Linked DNA regions of Fulvivirga ulvae. The protein of the gene in region 2 interacts with the protein of the main gene of each other region in a pairwise test. Links are inferred from orthologs where the notes say so. Each region holds a gene or a part of one and is shown on either strand. Other genes may lie near its edges.

The links.
Region 1: the proteins of ligA (region 2) and LVD17_RS18300 interact in binary tests that used the Escherichia coli proteins (3 or more experiments, as listed by UniProt). The link is inferred for Fulvivirga ulvae from one-to-one orthologs.

What each region holds. Positions count from the first base shown.
Region 1 is NZ_CP089981.1:4,287,164-4,290,926, forward strand. What follows is about bases 273-3,704. They hold LVD17_RS18300 (leucine--tRNA ligase), read right to left. Parts: upstream 3,404-3,704; coding sequence 473-3,403; downstream 273-472. Other genes in these bases: LVD17_RS18295 (outer membrane beta-barrel protein), read right to left, coding at 273-469; LVD17_RS18305 (alpha/beta fold hydrolase), read right to left, coding at 3,526-3,704. Outside these bases: more of LVD17_RS18295, read right to left, coding at 1-272; more of LVD17_RS18305, read right to left, coding at 3,705-3,763.
Region 2 is NZ_CP089981.1:5,145,251-5,148,503, reverse strand. The notes cover bases 332-3,253. They hold ligA (NAD-dependent DNA ligase LigA), read left to right. Parts: upstream 332-750; coding sequence 751-2,757; downstream 2,758-3,253. Other genes in these bases: LVD17_RS21760 (DUF6913 domain-containing protein), read left to right, coding at 2,764-3,253; LVD17_RS21770 (M1 family metallopeptidase), read left to right, coding at 332-644. Also shown: more of LVD17_RS21770, read left to right, coding at 1-331. UniProt on the Escherichia coli protein: DNA ligase that catalyzes the formation of phosphodiester linkages between 5'-phosphoryl and 3'-hydroxyl groups in double-stranded DNA using NAD as a coenzyme and as the energy source for the reaction.

The DNA.
Region 1 (3,763 bases), 860 kb from region 2 along the record:
ACAGTCGTGTAGCCGTATAGTTGATGTATTCGCTTTGATAGGAGTACTGATTTACCAGCTCTGTAGAACTTATCCCTACGGCAAAATCAAATATACCTTTGAGCTGCAACCGCGGACGCAGAGCATAGCCTATCTGGCCCCCAATCATAAAAACCGAGGTCATGTCCGCACTGCCACTTAAAAGGGTAATGTTGCGATTGGCCAGATCCTGCCTGATGTAATTATTGATTTCCGGTGAGTCCATTATCCCTACACCGATATTTATAGAAGCCCGAACCGTGCCTGGCTCGTCCAGTCTTGATTCTGGCTCTTGAAATTGTTGGAGCACAATTTCCTGTTCTTTTTGCTTTGCGGCTTCATCCTTAGCAGAATCTTTCCAGTTCTTATCATAATAAGGATAATCCTGAGCTATTACCGCATTCCATGAGCATGCGGCAATAGCTAAGAGTAGTATGAATTTCCTGTCCATGGATCAGACAACGACGTTTACAATCTTTTTAGGTACTACTATCACCTTTTTGGGCGATTTTCCCTCCAGCCATTTTTGAATAGCCTCAGAAGCCAATACCTGCTTTTCTATATCCTCGCGTGGCATATCTGTAGGGAAACTCATTTTTGCCCTCATTTTACCATTAACGGAAACCGGGTATTCATGTTGGCTTTCCGTGAGGTAATTCTCATCATACAGCGGATATGCTGCTTCTGTAATGCTGGTCTCGTTGCCCATTTTATACCACAGCTCTTCAGCGATGTGCGGAGCATAGGGAGAAACTACTACAATAAGTTGCTCAAGGATCGCTCTTTTATTGCATTTCAAAGCAGAAAGCTCATTTACGCAGATCATAAATTCGCTTACAGAAGTATTGAATGAATATCTCTCAATATCCTCCTGGGCTTTTTTAATGGTTTTATGAAGTATCTTTAGCTCGTCTTTTGAGGGCTCGGCATCAGATATTTCAAACTCGTCCATACTGTTGTGAAACAGGTTCCAAAGCTTTCTAAGGAACTTAAACACACCGTCGATACCATTGGTATTCCATGGCTTAAATTGCTCCAAAGGTCCCAGGAACATCTCATAAAGCCTTAAAGTGTCAGCACCATACTTTTCGATAATGTCATCAGGGTTAACAACATTATATTTGGATTTTGACATTTTTTCGACTTCATGTCCGCAAAGGTAGTTGCCGTCAGGCTCCGTTATAATAATGGCGTCTGCATGGTATGGCCGCCAGTTTCTGAAAGCTTCGATATCCAGTATATCATTGTTTACAATATTCACATCTACGTGAATAGGAGTGATTATGCTAAAATCGATCTCTTTTGCGGCAAAATCAGTACCGTGTTTTTTATTGTGGTTTGCTATGCCTTCAGCTATGAGTTTGTGAATAATGTCTGTTTCTGCTTTTGTTATGGCAGATTTTTTGATTCTGTCTGTCACTCCCTTTGAAAGAAATATTTCCGGGGTATCTTCAGCCTCCAGTTCCGGAGACATGGAGTAGTTCAAAGACAGCCTGTATACAAAATTCGTTCTTCCCTGGATCATTCCCTGGTTTATCAGCTTCTTAAAAGGCTCCTTAACAGTGACCAGCCCCATGTCATACAGGAATTTGTTCCAGAAACGTGAGTACAACAAGTGACCGGTAGCATGCTCTGAACCCCCGATGTACAGATCGACATTTTCCCAGTATTGCTGGGCCTCTTTGCTTACAAACTCATTTTCGTTATGGGCATCCATGTAGCGGAAGAAATACCAGCTTGAACCGGCCCACCCTGGCATCGTGCTTAGTTCGATAGGGTAGCCTTCTTTTGTTTCCCATTTTTCTGCTCTTCCCAGCGGCGGTGCACCATCTTCCGTAGGCAGGTATTTGTCAACTTCAGGCAGTACGAGCGGAAGCTCGGACTCGTCCATCAAATAGGGGAGGCCGTCCTTGTAATATACAGGAAGAGGTTCACCCCAATATCTCTGGCGCGTAAATATGGCATCGCGCATTCTGTAGTTGATCTTGCCTTTACCGATGCCTCTTTTTTCCAGTTCTTCCACCCCCCGCTGCATGGCCTCAACAGGAGTGAGGCCATTCAGAAATCCGGAATTGATCACCTTTCCCTCTTTTGTAGGATCGGCAGCTTTTTCAATGTTTGCAGAATCGTTGATGGGGATAATGGGCAGGTCAAAGTGCCTGGCAAAATCATAATCGCGTTGATCCCCGGCAGGTACTGCCATCACTGCACCGGTGCCGTAGCCTGCCAGTACATAGTCCGCCACCCATACAGGAATCTTCTCACCGCTGAATGGGTGCGTGGCATAGGCCCCTGTAAAGGCTCCTGTAATGTGCTTTACGTCGGTCATTCGCTCACGCTCTGACCGGTTTTTGGCTACATCAACGTACGAGGTCACTTCATCCTTCTGGTCTTCAGTAACCAATTGGCCAACCAGGTCACTTTCCGGTGCAATGGCAAGATAGGTTACTCCATATACTGTATCAATACGTGTGGTGAATACCCGGATATTGACACCTTTATCAGCTACGGGAAAGTCCAGTTCGGCTCCAATGGATTTTCCTATCCAGTTTCGCTGCATTTCTTTTAAGGGCTCCGGCCAGTCTATGGTATCAAGACCTTGCAACAACCTTTCGGCATATGCAGTGATACGCATCATCCACTGCATCATGTTTTTTCGTATAACCGGATGCCCGCCTCTCTCTGAGAAACCGTCCTTTACTTCGTCATTGGAGAGTACAGTACCTAATGCAGGGCACCAGTTTACCGTGGTATCCGCCAGGTAGGCCAGTCTGTAATTCAGCAACATTTGCTGCTGTTGTTTTTCATCATATCCGGCCCATTCTTTAGCGCTGAAAAGAGGAGTTTTTTCATCACACGCGGCCTCAATGTTAACATTTCCTTCTTTTTCGAATGCAGAGATCAGTTCAGCGACAGACTCGGCTTTGTCAGTTTTTTTGTTATACCAGCTGTTGAACAACTGCATAAAAATCCACTGAGTCCATTTGTAGAACTTAGGATCAGAGGTTTGTACTTCCTTATCCCAGTCGAAGCTGAAGCCGATGTTTTTAAGCTGTTCTTTATATCTTTTTATATTTTGCTCGGTGGTTACAGCAGGGTGCTGTCCCGTCTGTATGGCATATTGCTCGGCAGGCAGGCCAAAGGCATCAAAGCCCATAGGGTGTAATACATTAAAACCTTTGAGTTTCTTGAAGCGTGAAACGATATCGGAGGCAATATAGCCCAGCGGATGCCCTACATGAAGCCCTGCCCCGGAAGGGTATGGGAACATGTCCAGTGCATAAAACTTGGGTTTGGAAGGGTCAACTTCAGCCTTGTAGCTTTCATGATCAGCCCAATATTTTTGCCATTTTTTTTCAATCTCGTTGAAATTGTATTCTGCCATTGTTTTTTGCCTTTATTAAGAGGCGCAAAATTAACAGATTTATCATCAATTCAGGACATGATGATGAAAAAGTTGGCGGTTGCTAATATTGAAAAATGAGAAGCCGGAAAGTCTCCGGAGTGCTAGATCAGCATAAAAGTTTTGATCTCCCTGGTCAGTTCTGCCACATCAATCTGCTCTATCGGGTGCCTGAAACCTTTGAATACATGTAAGGAGCCGTGGGGCAGGAGTTTAGCAACTTTTTCAGACTCTTCCAGCGTTGCCATGTTGTCTTCATCACCGATGCCAATGACTACGGAATGCTCAATGTTCTTAAATAAATCAGAAGTCAAAGGGGCATGGTCACCCAGGTTGATCATC
Region 2 (3,253 bases):
CCAGCAGTGGCAAGGAGGAGCCTTTGACCACACATGCAGACCAATACCACACCAACAGGTCGTACGGCATCAACTCCTACTCAAAAGGAGCTGTTTTCCTGCACCAGCTGAGCTATATTATTGGTCATGAAACCTTTATGAAGGGGATGAAAAACTATTTTAACACCTGGAAGTTCAAACATCCCACATCAATTGATTTTATAAGGGTGATGGAAAAAACTTCAGGAATACAGTTGGATTGGTACCTTGAAAAATTTGTTTACACAACTGACCAAATCGATTACGGTATCAGAACAGTGGTTGGTGATGGTGATGCCACTTACGTAACCCTGGAACGTATCGGAGAGATGATGATGCCAGTAGACCTGTATGTAGAGTATGAAGATGGCTCAAAAGAGATCTATTATATTCCTTTAAGAATCATGAGAGGAGCAAAAGAGGTGGAAAACACTCAAATTCAGCGCATGAACAAGGAAGCGTGGCCATGGACCTACCCTACCTACACATTAAAGATCAACAATGCCGCGTCCAAAATAAAGAATATTGAGATAGACCCTACAGACAGAATGGCTGACATTGACAGGTCTAACAATAGTATGGATTTAAAAAGTGCCATGAAAGCATTTGAAGATCCCACAAAATAATAAAACCTGCATATCAGGATGATGAGGAAAGATGAATTTCGAATGAGATTCATCTTTCCTTTTTTTACAGACTTTGGTTAGATTTACGGGCATTTACAAGTACGACATGACTAAGGAAGAAGCACAACGGGAGATAGCTGATCTCACAAAAAAAATTGACCACTACAACGAACAGTATTATTTAAATGATACCTCAGAAATATCAGATTACGAGTTTGATATGCTCCTGGAAAAACTGATAGAGCTGGAAAACAAATTCCCTGAGTTCAAATATCCCGATTCACCAAGCCAGCGGGTAGGTGGTACGATCACTAAAAACTTTGATACGGTTTACCACAAAACTCCAATGCTGTCCCTGAGCAACACTTATTCAAAAGAAGAGCTGGAGGATTTTGACAGACGCGTGGCCAAAGGGCTGAACGGTGAGTCATATGAGTACTTCTGTGAGCTTAAATTTGATGGCGTTGCGCTTAGCCTTACCTATGAAAACGGCATGCTTGTCAGAGGTGTTACCCGTGGAGACGGCGTAAGAGGTGATGATATCACCAACAATGTAAAGACAATCCGGTCTGTTCCGCTCAGATTAAAAGGTGATTACCCTCAGGAGTTTGAGACCCGGGGAGAGGCTTTTATGCCCAACAAGGTCTTTACGCAACTGAACAAAGAACGTGAGGGCGTTGGAGAAGAGCCTTATGCCAATGCCCGGAATACAACTTCAGGCACATTGAAAATGCAGGACTCTGCTGCTGTTGCCAAGAGAAAACTCGATTGCTACCTCTACTCCATGAGTGGTGAAAACCTCGGTGTGGATACCCACGCCGCAGCAATTCAAAAGTTAATTGATCTGGGTTTCAATGTGTCCCCTACCTTCAGAAAGTGTGCAAGCATCGAAGAAGTACTGAAATATATAAAGGATTGGGAAGAAGAAAGAAATAAACTGCCACTGATCACCGATGGCATCGTAATCAAGATTAACAGCTTCTCGCAACAGGAAAGACTGGGATTTACGGCCAAAAGCCCTCGCTGGGCAATTGCTTACAAATATAAGTCAGAAAGTGCCGCCACAAGGCTAAAAGACATTACCTACCAGGTAGGCCGTACCGGAGCTATTACTCCCGTGGCAGAACTACAGCCTGTACTTCTTGCGGGCACAACCGTTAAAAGGGCTTCACTCCATAACGCCAATGAGATCCAACGCCTGGACCTGCGGGTTGGTGATATGGTTTTTGTAGAGAAAGGAGGGGAAATTATACCAAAAATCACCGGTGTAGACCTTACAGCCCGCACACCAGGATTACAGCCCGTAGAATATATCAGCCATTGCCCTGCATGCGGTTCCGCGCTGGAGCGTGTAGAAGGAGAAGCCGTACACTACTGCCCCAACACCAAAGGGTGCCCGCCACAGATCAAAGGCAGGATAGAGCACTTCATCCAAAGAAAAGCCATGGACATAGACTCACTGGGTGAGCGTACTATTCATATGCTTTTCGAAAAAGGTTTTGTCAAAAGCCCTGCCGACCTGTATGACCTTACTTTTGAACAGGTATATCAGCTGGAAGGTTTTAAAGAGCTCAGCACCAATAACTTACTTAAAGGCATTGAAATTTCAAAAACAACTAATTTTGATAGTGTACTTTTTGCTTTGGGCATTCGCTTCGTAGGTAAAACCGTGGCAGAAAAACTGGCCGCTCATTTTAAGAATATCGATAACATCATCAGCGCAAGCTTCGATGACCTCATCAATGTTCCTGAAATAGGCGAAAGGATTGCCACAAGTGTGCTGGACTTTTTCAAAGACACGGAAAATGTCAGGGAAATAGAGCGCCTTAAAGCTGCCGGCGTTAGCATGGAATTGGAAGAAGCTGATAATACCCAGGTATCTAATATTTTAGATGGCAAAACTTTCGTAATTTCGGGCGTGTTTGAAAGGTATAGCCGTGATGAGCTCAAAAAGGTCATCCAGGACAACGGAGGTAAAGTAATCTCGGCCATATCAGGAAAACTGGACTTTCTTTTGGCTGGCGACAAAATGGGGCCAGCTAAAAAGGATAAAGCAGAAAAAATGGGAGTAAAGATAATTTCGGAGCCTGATTTTGAAGCTATGCTCAAATAGAATACAATGCTTAGCAAAAAGATACTTTCATATAAAACCAAAGCTCTGGTTAAAAAGAGTAAAATAGCCCGTAGCAGTGTAAGTTATGAGCTGGCGAAAAGCATTGGTATTGTTTTTACTATAGATGACCTCGCCAAGCATGAAACAATCAAGCAATTGGTTAGGCAGCTTGAAAAAGACGGAAAGAAAGTTCAGGTATTGGCATTTCTCCCAAAAGGCAAGGAAAACTTTGAATTCCTTTTTGATTTTTTCAGCGACAAGGATGTAACTATGTGGGGAAACTTCACGGCAGATCAGGTTCATACTTTTATAGAAAAGCCTTTTGACTATCTTTTTTACCTGGACCAGAAAAGCAACCCGCTGATCACAAACATTTTGGCCATGAGCAAGGCTAAATGCAGGATCGGAAAATTCAATGAAGTGAACAATCAGCTCTGTGAGTTGATGATACAAACCCAAAACGGCAGTAGTATTCAACAGCTGGCTGATGAAATGT